2 regions of the Microbacterium sp. HMH0099 genome follow, and region 1 is predicted to be linked to the other one. Evidence: predicted binding sites of a transcription regulator. Region 1 holds the regulator's gene; the other holds the start of a gene.
What was found. The regulator HrcA, encoded in region 1, represses chaperone genes, less so after heat shock. The targets are predictions, from matches to a motif close to TTNGCACTCGNNNNNNNCGAGTGCNAA.
Positions count from the first base shown of each region.

Region 1 (6,898 bases):
GGAGAGGACCGAGATCGCCGCCGCTCCCGCGGTGGAGGTTCGCAACACGGTGTCGCCGAGACGGACGAGACGGGCGCCGGCGTCGGCCAGCGCGGCGAGCTCCTCCGGGGCGATCCCGCCCTCGGGGCCGACGACGAGCACGATGTCGCGTCCGTCGGAGGGCTCCGCGGCGACGGCGGACAGGCGATCGGATGCCGACGGCTCGAGCACGAGGACCTGGGACGTGCCCGCCCGCGCGACGAGGTCGGCCGTGCGGGCGACGCCCTCGACCGGAGGGATCCAGGCGCGATGGGCCTGCTTCGCCGCCTCGCGGACGATCGTCCGCCAGCGGGCGAGGCCCTTCTCGGCCTTGGCGTCCCACCGGGACACGCTGCGAGCGGCCTGCCACGGCACGATGGCGTCCACGCCCAGCTCGGTCGCGGCCTGCACGGCGAGCTCGTCGCGGTCGCCCTTGGCCAGCGCCTGGACGAGCACGATGCGCGGCGCCGAGGCCGGCAGCTCGGTGCGGCCGGTCACGCGCACGTCGACCTGCTTCGGCGTGGCCGCCGTGACGACTCCCTCGAGCCACACGCCGCGGCCGTCGCCGAGGGTCACCGCCTCGTCGACGCGGACGCGCCGGACGGCGGCGGCGTGGTGCGCCTCCGCGCCCGTGAGGGCGATGTCGTCGCCCGGGCGCGCCGCGGCGGCGTCGTCGGTGACGAAGTGCAGCGCCACGCTCAGTGCCGGAAGCGGTCGCGGAACTTCGAGAACATTCCCTGCTGGTGCTCGGCCAGGCGCGGCTTCGGGGCCTTGGTGCGCTTGGCGAACTCCTCGATGAGGGCGCGCTCCTTGTGATCGAGACGCGTGGGCGTCACCACGTGCACGCCGACCTTGAGGTCGCCGCGCTGGGAGCCGCGCAGCGGGGTGATGCCGCGTCCCTTGATGGTCAGGACGTCGCCGGACTGCACGCCGGCGCGCACCTCCAGGTCGACGGAGCCGTCCAGCGACTCGATCGACGTGGTCGTGCCGAGGATCGCGTCGGGCATCGAGACCTCGAGCGTGGCGACCAGGTCGTCGCCCTCGCGGCTGAAGGCGTCGTGGGTGGCCACGGTGATCTCGATGTAGAGGTCGCCGTTCGGGCCGCCGGCGGGGCCGACCTCGCCGGAGCCCGGGAGCTGGAGGCGCAGGCCCGACTCGACACCGGCGGGGATGTCGACCGACACCGTGCGCCGGGCGCGGACCCGGCCCTGCCCCTGGCACGTGCCGCAGGGGTAGGGGATCGTCGTGCCGTGACCGTGGCACACGGTGCAGGGCTGGCTGGTGACGACGTTGCCGAGCAGGCTCCGAACGGTGCGCTGCACGTGGCCGCTGCCGTGGCAGATGTCGCAGGTGACCTCGCTGGTGCCGGGCTGGGTGCACGAGCCCTGGCAGGTCTCGCACAGCACGGCCGTGTCGACCTCGAGGTCGCGGTGGACACCGAACACGACGTCGCCGAGGTCGAGGGTGACGCGCACGAGCGCGTCCTGACCGCGCTCCCGGCGGGACCGGGGACGCGCGCCGCGACCGCCGCCGCCCTGGGCGCCGCCGAAGAACGTCTCGAAGATGTCGCTGAAGCCGCCGAACCCGGCCGCTCCCCCACCGCCGAACGGGCTCTGATCGCCGCCCATGTCGTAGCGGCGGCGCTGGTCGGGGTCGCTCAGCACGTCGTAGGCATGGGTGACGAGCTTGAAGCGCTCGGACGCGTCCTCGCCGGGGTTCACGTCGGGGTGCAGCTCGCGTGCCAGACGGCGGTACGCGCGCTTGATGTCGTCGGGGCTGGCGTCGCGCGCGACGCCGAGGACCTCGTAATGGTCAGCCACAGTCGCCTTCCTGTCCGCGGGTGCGGGTGTCGTCGTCGGTCGGGATGCTCGTCAGCGCGCGCTGTCGTCGTCTTCGAGCAACCGGGTGAGATAGTGCGCGACGGCGCGGACCGCCGCGAGGTTGGAGGAGTAGTCCATCCGGGTCGGGCCGAGCAGGCCCACCCGGGCGCCGCCCGCGGCGCCGTCGTAGCGGCTCGCGAGGACGGAGGCCTCGACGAGGCCGAAGGGCTCGTTCTCGCGGCCGATGCTGGCCGAGAGGCCCTGGTCGTCCGCGACCATCTCGCTCATGAGGCGCAGCAGCGTCACCTGCTCCTCGATGGCCTCCAGCAGCGGGTAGATGCTGCCGCGGAAGTCCTGCTCGCGCTTGGCGAGGGTGGCCGCACCGGCCATGACGAGCCGGTCCTGTCGGAAGCCCTCGAGCTCCTCGGCGACGACCCGGAGCACGGCGTCGACGATCTGGTCGAGCGGCATGCCCGCCCGGGTCGGCTCGGCGAGGTGTGCGGCGACCCGCTGCACGGCCGTTCCGACACTGTGCCCGACGAGCAGGGCGCCGATGCGGGAGCGCAGCTGGATGACGTCGTTCTCGTCGGGCTCGTGCCCCACGAGCGCGATGCGCTGCGAGACCCGGCCGGTGTCGGTGACGATGATGACGAGCACCCGCGGTCCGCCCAGGGCGACGAGCTCGACGTGGCTGACGTTGGCCCGGGCGAACGACGGGTACTGCACGATCGCGACCTGGCCGGTCAGCTGCGTGAGCGCCCGGACCGTGCGCGCGAGCAGGTCGTCGAGGTCGCCGGCGCCGTCGAGGAACGAGGTGATGGCGCTGCGCTGCGCGCCCGAGAGCGGGCGGAGCTCGGCGAGGTGGTCGACGAACACCCGGTAGCCCTTGTCCGTCGGCACGCGTCCCGACGAGGTGTGCGGGGCGGCGATGAGCTCCTCGTCCTCGAGCAGGGCCATGTCGTTGCGGATGGTGGCCGCCGAGACGCCGAACGCGTGCCGTTCGACGATCGCCTTGCTGCCGACCGGCTCGCGCGTGTCGACGTAGTCCTGCACGATCGCACGGAGCACCTGCAGGCCGCGTTCAGATACCACGCTCCGCTCCTTCCTGCTGGCACTCCGCTGACGGGAGTGCCAATTCTAATCGATGCCCCCGCCCCGGCGCCTCGGACGCGCGCAGACGCGGCGACGTGTCCGATTCCGCGCGCCGGACGTGGGAGCGCGACCGGCTCAGACCGTCAGCGCGCGGACGACGGCATCGGCCAGCAGGCGGCCGCGCCGGGTGAGCACGATCCGCCCCCGCACGGCGTCCCCGCCCTCGATGAGCCCGTCCGCGATGAGAGCGGCGACGGCGCGGCGGCCCTCCCCCTGCACCTCCGAGACGGCGAGACCCTCGCGGATGCGGCTGCGCAGCAGCACCGACTCCAGGCGCCGGGCCTCCTCGTCGGGCCGTTCGCGCGCGGCGGCCGGCGACTCCCCCGCCGCGAGCCGCTGGGCGTAGGCGGCGGGGTGCTTGACGTTCCACCAGCGCAGACCGCCGACGTGGCTGTGCGCGCCCGGACCGAAGCCCCACCAGTCCGTCCCGCGCCAGTAGGCGAGGTTGTGGCGGGAGCGGTGATCGACCCCGCGCGACCAGTTCGAGACCTCGTACCAGTCGTACCCGGCCGCGGCGAGGAGGTCGTCGGCCAGCTCGTACATGTCGGCCTGGAGGTCGTCGTCCGGCATCGGCACGAGCCCCGAGCGGATCTGCCGGGCCAGTTTGGTGCCGTCCTCGATGATGAGGGCGTACGCGGAGATGTGGTCGGGCTGCAGCGCCACCGCCGTCTCCAGCGAGGCGCGCCAGTCCTCCAGCGACTCCCCCGGTGCGCCGTAGATGAGGTCGAGCGACACGTCGAGCCCGGCGCCGCGCGCGGCGGCCACCGCGGTCGCGACGTTGGCGGGGTCGTGGGTGCGGTCGAGCACCGCCAGGACGTGCGGACGGGCGGACTGCATCCCGATCGACACGCGCGTCACCCCGGCGGCGGCCAGCGTGGCGGCCACCGCGTCGTCCAGCGTGTCCGGGTTCGCCTCCACGGTGACCTCGGCCCCCTCGACGATCCCGAACTCCGCCCGCACCGCGTCCAGCATGCGCGCGAGGTCGCCCGGGGGCAGGAGCGTGGGCGTGCCGCCCCCGAAGAAGACGGTGGATGCCATGCGTCTCGGGCCCGCGGCATCCATCACCCGTCTCGCGAGGCGCACCTCGTGTGCGAGCGTGTCGGCGAACTCGTCCTGACGGGCGCCGCGGAGCTCTCCGGAGGTGTAGGTGTTGAAGTCGCAGTAGCCGCAGCGGACGCGGCAGAACGGCACGTGCAGGTAGACGCCGAAGTCCTTCGTGGGATCGGCCGTGACGTCGGCCGGCAGCAGGCCGTCGGCCGGGGCCGGGTCGCCGAGCGGGAGGGGTCCGCCCATCAGGACGCGTACAGCGGCGAGATCGCCCGCAGGTAGCGCGTGAACAGCGCGCGGCGGCGGCGGCGCACCCGGCTCTTGAACAGGCGGTAGGTGGGGGCCGTGGGGCGGTCGAACGCGCGGACGATGAACCAGACCTCGTCGTTGTCGCGCCACTCCAGGACGAACAGCTCCTCGCCGCTGACGAGCGAGTGCCCGACCGTGCCGAGGATGTACCCGACGCGGCGGGGCTCCTCGATCACCGAGATGACCCTCAGCTCGGCGTCGGCCCGGTGGCCGTCGACCCGGCCGTGCAGGCGGACGCCCGCTCCGGCGCTCACGAACGGCGTGCCGTCCGCGTCGAAGCGCTGGTCGGCGTCGAGGCGGCTGGGGGCGACGGGTGCGCCATCGGCGTCGAACGCGACGCCGGTGTAGCCGGGGCCGCCCGCCGGCCGCACGTCGCTGATGCGGAGGTCGCCGCCGCGGAGCGGACCCCAGGCGAGCAGCTGCTCGCTCGCGGCGGTGAAGCGCTCCTCGCCGCTGCCGATCCGCCAGGCGTCCTCGGCGGGGAGGGACTTCTCGGGCGGGTACTGCATGAGGTCGTGCGCCTGAGTGGCGCCGACCGCCGCGTAGTCGACGGTGTCGTCGGTGAAGCTCTGCCGGCGCATGGTTCCAGGGTACGTGTCGGGGCTGGGGGGAGGGTGGAGGGGCGGAGCCGGGGCTACTTCTTGCCGTCGACGTCGCCGGAGAGCGCGGCGATGAACGCCTCCTGGGGCACCTCGACGCGGCCGACCATCTTCATGCGCTTCTTGCCCTCCTTCTGCTTCTCGAGGAGCTTGCGCTTGCGGGTGATGTCACCGCCGTAGCACTTGGCGAGGACGTCCTTGCGGATGGCACGGATGTTCTCGCGCGCGATGATCCGCGCGCCGATCGCCGCCTGGATGGGCACCTCGAACTGCTGGCGCGGGATGAGCTTGCGCAGCCGCTCGGTCATCATCGTGCCGTAGCTGTACGCCTTCTCGCGGTGGACGATGGAGCTGAAGGCATCCACCTTCTCGCCCTGCAGGAGGATGTCGACCTTGACGAGGTCCGCGGTCTGCGAGCCGGCGGGCTCGTAGTCGAGGCTCGCGTAGCCCTGGGTGCGGCTCTTGAGGTGGTCGAAGAAGTCGAACACGATCTCGCCGAGGGGCATGTGATAGCGCAGCTCGACGCGGTCCTCGCTGAGGTACTCCATGCCGAGGAGCGTGCCGCGGCGGGACTGGCACAGCTCCATGACCGTACCGACGTAGTCCTTGGGGAGCAGGATGCCGACCTTGACGATCGGCTCCGACACCTCGGCGACGCGGCCGTCGGGGTACTCGCTGGGGTTCGTGACCGAGACGACGTCGCCGGTGTCGGTGGCGACCTCGTACGTCACCGACGGCGCGGTGGTGATGAGGTCGAGGCCGAACTCGCGGGAGAGGCGCTCGGTGATGATCTCGAGGTGGAGGAGGCCCAGGAAGCCGCAGCGGAAGCCGAAGCCGAGGGCGACGGAGGTCTCCGGCTCGTACTGCAGCGACGCGTCCGACAGCTTGAGCTTGTCGAGCGCCTCGCGGAGCTCCGCGTAGTCGCTGCCGTCGATCGGGTAGATACCCGAGAAGACCATGGGCTTCGGGTCCGTGTAGCCGGCCAGGGCCTCGGTGGCGGGCTTGCGGTGCGTCGTGATGGTGTCGCCGACCTTGGACTGGCGGACGTCCTTCACGCCGGTGATGAGGTAGCCGACCTCGCCGACGCCGAGCCCCTTGGTGGGCACCGGCTCGGGGCTGGACACGCCGATCTCGAGGGCCTCGTGAGTTGCGCCGGTCGACATCATCTGGATGCGCTCGCGCGGCTGCAGCGAGCCGTCGATCATGCGGACGTAGGTGACGACGCCGCGGTAGGCGTCGTAAACGGAGTCGAAGATCATCGCGCGCGCCGGGGCGTCGGCCTGGCCGACCGGGGCGGGGATCTTCTCGACGATGAGGTCCAGCAGCTCCTCGACGCCCATTCCCGTCTTGCCGCTGACGCGCAGCACGTCCGCGGGGTCGCCGCCGATGAGGCCGGCGAGCTCTGCCGCGTACTTCTCGGGGTCGGCCGCGGGCAGGTCGATCTTGTTGAGGACCGGGATGATCGTCAGATCGTTCTCGAGCGCGAGGTAGAGGTTGGCGAGCGTCTGCGCCTCGATGCCCTGCGCGGCGTCGACGAGGAGGATCGCACCCTCGCACGCGGCGAGCGAGCGGCTGACCTCGTACGTGAAGTCGACGTGCCCGGGGGTGTCGATCATGTTCAGCGCGAAGGTGCCGTCGCTCGTGGCCCACGGCATCCGGACGGCCTGCGACTTGATGGTGATGCCGCGCTCGCGCTCGATGTCCATGCGGTCGAGGTACTGCGCCCGCATGTCGCGGTCGCTGACGACGCCGGTGATCTGCAGCATGCGATCGGCCAGCGTCGACTTGCCGTGGTCGATGTGGGCGATGATGCAGAAGTTGCGGATCTGCTCCGGCGGGGTGGCAGACGGCTCGAGGGGCTTCAGGGCGCGCGGTGACATGTTCCGTCGATTCTACGGTGGCGCGGCGACGTCGCCGTCCGCGGGCGTCGGGGCCGGCGGCATCCCGGCTCCT
Region 1 covers NZ_JBMRJR010000003.1:82,525-89,422, reverse strand. The annotation lists gene ACO03V_RS07620 (16S rRNA (uracil(1498)-N(3))-methyltransferase) at 1-714, opposite strand, end outside; gene dnaJ (molecular chaperone DnaJ) at 717-1,838, opposite strand; gene hrcA (heat-inducible transcriptional repressor HrcA) at 1,890-2,930, opposite strand; gene hemW (radical SAM family heme chaperone HemW) at 3,066-4,283, opposite strand; gene ACO03V_RS07600 (DUF1990 family protein) at 4,283-4,927, opposite strand; gene lepA (translation elongation factor 4) at 4,981-6,825, opposite strand.

Region 2 (6,898 bases), on a different contig from region 1:
GTCGTGCACTTCTCGCCGCCCTCGGAGACCGACTGCATGTTGTCGCGGATCGCCGTGCCCGAGTCCTCGCCCGCCTGAGCGGCGGCCAGGGCGGCCACGATGACGGCGTCGTACGACTCCGGCGCGTAGCTGAAGTCGGTCAGCGCGGGGTCGACCTCGAGCAGACGAGCCTGGAAGTCGCTGTCGGCCGGGTTGCCGGGCAGGGTGCCCTTGCCGCCCTCGAGCGTGCCCTCGGGGAACTCGTACGAGTTCGACAGGTTGCCGTCGACGAAGTAGACCTGCGATCCCGGGTAGCCCTGCGTGTTGACGAGCTCGGGAATGATCGAGGAGGTCTCCTCGAACGCGATCACCGCGATGGCGTCGGGCTGAGCCGCGAGCAGCTCGTCGACCTGCGACGTGAAGACCGTGTCACCCGGGTTGTAGGGGACCGCGACCGAGACCTCGCCACCGGCGGCCTCGATGGCCGTCGTCGCGTTGTCCTTGAGGCCGATGCCGTAGGGGTCGTTGATGTAGATGATGCCGACGTTCGCCGCACCGTCACCGGTCATGAGATTACCGAGCACGCGACCCTGGAGGACGTCCGAGGGGGCGGTGCGCCAGTAGTAGCCGTCGTCGGCGTAGTCGGTGAAGTCGGGCGAGGTGTTCGCCGGCGAGATCTGGACCACGCCCGCGTCGACCAGCTGGTCGACGAACGTGAACGAGACGCCCGAGGACGCCGCACCGATGACGACGTCCGCGCCGGCGTCGACGAGCTCGCTCGCCGACTGGGTCGCGATGTCGGTGGTGGTGTCACCGGAGTCGCGCTCGGTGAGCTCGACGGTGAAGGGGAACGCGTCGCCAGCGGCCTCGATGTCCTGCACCGCGAGCTTGACACCTGCGACCTCGGGCGGGCCGAGGAAGGCGAGGTTACCCGTGGCGGGCAGGATCGTGCCGACGTGGAAGGTCCCGTCGGACTCGGACACGGCTCCCCCGCCGGACGAGGCGGAGGGGGCTGCGTCGCTGCCGCCGCCACCGCTGCACGCGGCGAGGAAGAGCGCGCTGGCACCGATCACGGCGATACCGCCGTAGACCTTGCCCGCGCGCGTGCGCGTGAAGACGCTCATAGTGCTCCTTGCTGTGGATGAACGTTCGGCAGCGTCGGGACGCCGCCTGGTGACCTAAACCTAACGGCCCCCAGGTTTTCGCCGTGTTGCCGTTCGTTAACGATGTGAGTCATCCCGGTCACGGGCGCATAACGGCCGCCGCCTCACCCCACGGATCGCCCGGTGGGACCGGATGCCTCCCCCTCAGACGGGCTCGGACACCTCGGTCGGAACCCGCCGGTTCCTGCGCGCTGCGGCCACGGAGTCCGCACTGAGGAGCACCAGTGCGACCCAGACCAGACCGAACCCGATCCATCGCTCGGCGGTCATCGGCTCGTGCAGCACCCACACGCCGATGATGAACTGCAGGATCGGTGCGACGAACTGCAGCAGGCCGATCACCGTCAGAGGGGCGCGGCGCGCACCCGAGGCGAAGAGCAGCAGGGGGACGGCGGTGACCGCTCCGGCCGCGAGCAGCAGGAGGGTGTGGACGGGACCCGCGGTGCCGAGGGTGAGGCCGGTCGTCGCGCTGACGGCGATGAGCTGCACCACCGCGACGGGGAGGAGCCAGAACGACTCGAGGGTGAGTCCGCTGACGGCATCCACCGCCGGTCCGATCTGCTTCTTGACCAGCCCGTAGATCCCGAACGACAGCGCCAGGGTCACGGCGATCCACGGGAAGGCGCCGTAGCCGACCACGATGACGACGACGGCGAGCACGGCGATGCCGATCGCGATCCAGGGCAGCAGCCGCAGCCGTTCACGCAAAACCAGGACGCCCAGCAGGACCGTCACGATCGGGTTGATGAAGTACCCGAGGCTCGTCTCGATCACGTGCCCGGTCAGCGTGCCGATGAGATACGTCTGCCAGTTGACATAGATGAGGACCCCGGCGAGGGCGGTCAGCGCCATGAGGCGCGACTGCCGCACGATGGCCAGGAACGGTCGCCAGATGCGCAGGACCGTGAGCAGCAGGAGGCAGAAGGCGAACGCCAGCACGATCCGCCACGCCACGACCTCCCACGGGCCCGTCGGCCGCAGCTGCAGGAAGTAGAGCGGCAGGACGCCCCAGAGGAGGTAGGCGCCGAGAGCGTACAGTCCCCCGCGGAACGCCCCGCCGGCAGGAGCGGGAGCAGGGGAGGTCATTCGACCAGCCTAGGACCGCCCCTGTCGGCGCGGGCGCCGTCGGACGGCCAGGGGACGTCGCATTCCGGCCGAAACGAAGAGGACCCTGGATGCCATGGCATCCAGGGTCCTCTCGAGAACGCGAAGGTCAGCGCACGACCACCGCGAGGACGTCGCGGGCCGAGAGCACCAGGTACTCGTCGGCGCCGAACTTGACCTCGGTGCCGCCGTACTTGCTGTAGAGCACGCGGTCGCCGACGGCGACGTCGAGGGGGACGCGGTTGCCGTTGTCGTCGATGCGGCCGGGGCCGACGGCGACGACCTCGCCCTCCTGCGGCTTCTCCTTGGCGGTGTCGGGGATGACGAGACCACTCGCGGTGGTCTGCTCAGCCTCGACCTGCTTGATGACGATGCGGTCCTCGAGCGGCTTGATGGAAACCGACACGGTCTACCTCTTCTTTCTCGTTACAGAAGACTTGTCAGCACTCACGCGGGGAGAGTGCTAATCCGAGTGTAGAGAAGCGCTGGCACTCATGCAACGCGAGTGCCAGTCCGGGCTCGCGAGCGCCGAGGGGTGCTTATACACCATCTGGATGCCGCTCGAACCCCCGGTTCACGGGAACCCGCATGATTCCGGGTATTTTCCGAACACCCGGTCATTGTCTTCCACCTGCCCTTTCATCCCCGGCCCCCCTGTGACACACTGCTCGCAAGGGCGTCGCTGCGTAAGGGGCATGAAGCGACGAAAGCGAACCGCTGTCTACGACGACGGCGGAAACTTGGGGATGAGTGGGGCTGCTTCGGCGTCCCTGCGCACCCTGCTGGGGGTCATATCAATGGGAACGCCGTACTACTTGGCGATCGATGTGGGGACGAGCAGGACGGCCGCGGCTACCGCGCGCTCTGCACCGGACGGAACGCTGGTGGCGACACCGCTTCCGCTGGGGCGGAACGCCGACAGCACGCCGACGACCGTCTTCGTCTCGGACAGCGGACTTCTCTTCGGAGACGCCGCGGAACGCCGGGGAACGGCCCAGCCCGAGCGGCTGGTGCGCGAGTTCAAACGCCGCATCGGTGACGACGTCCCGATCGTCGCCGCCGACCGCCGCTTCTCGCCGCAGGATCTCTACGCCCTCGTCGTGGGCTGGGTCATCGGCACCGCGGTCGAGCGCGAGGGACAGCACCCCGCCGGGATCGCCGTCTCCGTCCCCGTGACGTGGGGCGAATACCGCACACGTCTCGTACAGGACTCGATCGGCCGCCTCGGCTGGAACGACGTGCACGTCATCACCGAGCCCGAGGCCGCCGCGCGGCACTACGAGTCCACTCACCCGCTCGAGAGCGGCCGCGCCCTGGCCGTCTACGACTTCGGCGGCGGCACCTTCGACACCGTCATCCTCCAGAAGTCGCGCGACGGTCACGTGGACTTCGTCGGCGCACCCGTCGGCATCTCCGACCTCGGCGGAGCCGACTTCGATGACATCGTGCTGCGGCACACCGTCCGCACGGCCGGTCTCCCCGCGGCGACGATGGCCGCCGCCGCCACCGACCCCGGGCTGCGGATGGCGCTGGCCTCCCTGCGCCGCGAGTGCGTCGAGGCCAAGGAGTCGCTGTCTTTCGACGGCGAGGCCGTGGTCCCCGTGCTCGTCGGCGACGGCCACGGCGCGGTGCGCCTTACGCGCGCCGAGTTCGAGGACATGATTGAGCCCGAGATCGAGCGCACGATCGAGGTTCTGGAGACGGCGCTCGAGCAGTCCGGGCTGACCGCCGAGGACCTGGATGCCATCCTCCTCACCGGCGGCACGTCGCGGATCCCGCGCGTGGCCCAGCTGCTGTCGGAGCGGTTCGACCGCCCGATCGCGGTGGACGCCGACCCCAAGGCGATCATCGCCCTCGGCGCGGCCCGGGTGGCTGCCGACGACGCCCGCGGTCCCCTTGCCGCGGTGACGGACGACGAGGTCGACGAGGACGCAGAGGACGACGACGACCCGATCGCCGCGGCCGGCTTCCGCCCGACGCGTGCGGAGAAGCGCGCTCCCTGGTTCCGTCGCGTCCCGGCGACGGCCTACGTCGCGGCCGGGGTCACCGCCCTGGCCGTCGGGGTCGGGTTCGTGAGCGTCCCCGCACTCGGCGCCGGCATCCTGGCCCGCTCCGACGCGGAGATGACGTCGCAGCCCCTGGCCGAGGACCGCGAGGACAGCAAGTTCCTGCCCTTCGGTGAGCCCTCCGAGACGCCCGAGAACATCGCCGCCCCGGAAACTCAGCCCGTCGCGGCGCAGGAGCCGGCCGCCCCGCAGCAGGAGGCCGCCCCCGAGCGGTCGTCCGGCGCCAGCAACCCGCGCGCCCGCGCGCAGCAGCGTCAGGCCCCCAAGACGAACGAGAAGCGCAGCAGCGCCTCGCCGGTCGCACCGGTCAACCAGGCGGCGCCCGCCCCCGCGTCCGGCGGAGGCAACGGTGGTGGCGGCGGTGGCGGCGGCCAGCAGGGCGGCGGCAGCACGGGTGGTCAGGGCGGCAGCTCCACGGCCCCGACCACCGGCAACAGCTCCTCGCCGACGACGCCGACGGACACCGAGACGGGCACCACCGCCCCCGGGACGACCTCCCCCTCCCCCAGCGACCCCGGCACCACGTCGCCGTCGCCGTCGGATCCGGGGACCACGTCGCCCTCGCCGTCGGACCCGGGCACGACGTCCCCCTCGCCGTCGGACCCGCCCCCGACGACCCCGGCCGAGACGCAGCCGCCGGTCACCGAGGAGCCGCAGCCGGAGCCCCCGGCCGAGACGACGCAGCCGCCGGCCGAGACCTCGACGCCGGACCCGGGCTCCACCGAGCCCGTCGGCTGAGTCGCGCCGCCCGGAACGAGGAAGCACCTCGATGTCGATCTCGACCACGTCGTCCGACCCTGCCATTCCGGACCTCGGCGGCGTCCTGCTGCCGCGCGTCGCCCGCACCCTGATCACCGCGTACGTCGACGCCGCCGACCCCGCGCCCCTCGCGGTGGTCGGGACGGCCGGCGCGGGCAAGTCCCGGGTTCTTCGTCACCTGTTCGCCGCGCTCCGCGCGTCCGGCGCCGCTCCGACCGCGCTCGTCGCCGGGGCGGAGATGGATGCCGCCCCCGGCGGCGTGATCGTCGTGGACGACGCCCATCTCCTCGACGACGCGCTGCTCACCGCTCTCTCCGCGCGTCTGCGCGAGGGGACGGCCACCGTCCTCCTCAGCACCCGCCCCGACCCGGAGTCCCCGGTGCTGCGCGCCCTCCTCGAGGACGTCGAACGTCACCAGCCGCCGGTGCTGCTGGGTCACGTGTCCGCGTCCGACGTGGCGACGTTCGTCGGCGGCACGCCGACGCCCGCCTCCCGCGCGTGCATCGGCGCGATGCTCGAGATGACGGGCGGCCTGGCCTGGCTGACCGCCGAGGCGCTGGTGCTGCACGGCGACGTCGCCTGCGACGGGCGCTGCGACCACGAGGAGATCTCGCGCTCGCTCTTCGACCTCGTCTCGCACCGCATCGACTCCCTCGACGCGTCCGTGCGCCGACAGGTCGAGGCCCTCTGCCTGGACGAGCGCGGGGCCCTCGAGAACGCCTCCGGCCCCGCCTGCGCGGCCGGATACGACGCCGGTCTGCTGCAGCGCGGCGGCCGCACGGTCCCCGTCGTGCGCGACGCCGTGCGCGCCCACCTCACGGCCGAGCGCCTGCTCGAGCTCTATTTCGCACGACTCGTCCAGGATGCCGCCTCCGTGCAGGCGCTTCTCGGCGGCGCGACGGATGCCCGGGTGGCATCCGCCCTGCTCGTCGACGGCGACCGCGAGCTGTCGCGGGACCCCGCCAAGGCGGCGGAGCTGTACCGCGCCGCGGAGACCGCGGGTGCGGACGCCGACGTGCTGGCGCTGCGACGCGCCCGCGCCGCCTGGGCGCTCGGTGACATCGACGCGGCCGGCGCCTTCGTCGACGTGCTGCTCCGGCGCGCCGACGAGGCCCCGGACGAGGAGGCCCTCGACATGGCGGCCGCCGTCTGGGCTATGCGCGGCGATCTCGACCTCGGCTCACAGGTCTATCGCGGCGGTCAGCCGCGTACGCCCGAGAGCCGCGCGAAGTGGCTCGTCGCTGCCACGGCCGCCGGCCACCCCGACCCCGCCGCGGAGCCGACCTCGGCCCCGGCCCGCTCCATCCCGACCGCCCACGGCGTCTCGCTCGAGCTGCTGTCCCGCGGCCTGCGGGCCTCTCTCGGGGCCGACGCCCACGCCGGCGTCTCGGACCTGGTGCGCGCGAGCGAGATGTACACCGCGTCCGGGAGCGACGCCCCGCTGCCGGAGCTGCCCGCCGTCCTGGCGGCGCTGGTCGCCCTGCACCGGGGAGAGCCGGTCGTCGCGCAGACGGCGCTCGACGCCGCGATCGCCGGCGAGCAGGGCGGCGCGTGGGCACGACCCCGGCTTCTGCTGTGGCGCGCCTGGGTCGCCGTGCAGCTGGAGCACCCGGCGGAGGCGGAGGCGGCGCTGCACACCGTCGCGACGAGCGGACGGCCGCTGTCCCCCCGCGATCGCTTCCTCGCCGACGCGGTCGAGCTCGGCTTCACCCGCCGGCACGGACAGCCGTCCGAGCTGGCCCCGGTCTGGCAGCGGGCCCAGGGCTCGCTCCTACGGGCGCAGATCGACCTGTTCACTCTCATCCCGCTCGGCGAGTTCGCCGTCTC
Region 2 covers NZ_JBMRJR010000005.1:313,566-320,463, reverse strand. The annotation lists gene ACO03V_RS13500 (ABC transporter substrate-binding protein) at 1-1,103, opposite strand, end outside; gene rarD (EamA family transporter RarD) at 1,287-2,228, opposite strand; gene groES (co-chaperone GroES) at 2,356-2,652, opposite strand; gene ACO03V_RS13485 (Hsp70 family protein) at 3,131-5,050, shown strand; gene ACO03V_RS13480 (LuxR C-terminal-related transcriptional regulator) at 5,082-6,898, shown strand, end outside.
Region 2: the regulator HrcA is predicted to act here: its motif matches at 2,732-2,758, upstream of groES (co-chaperone GroES).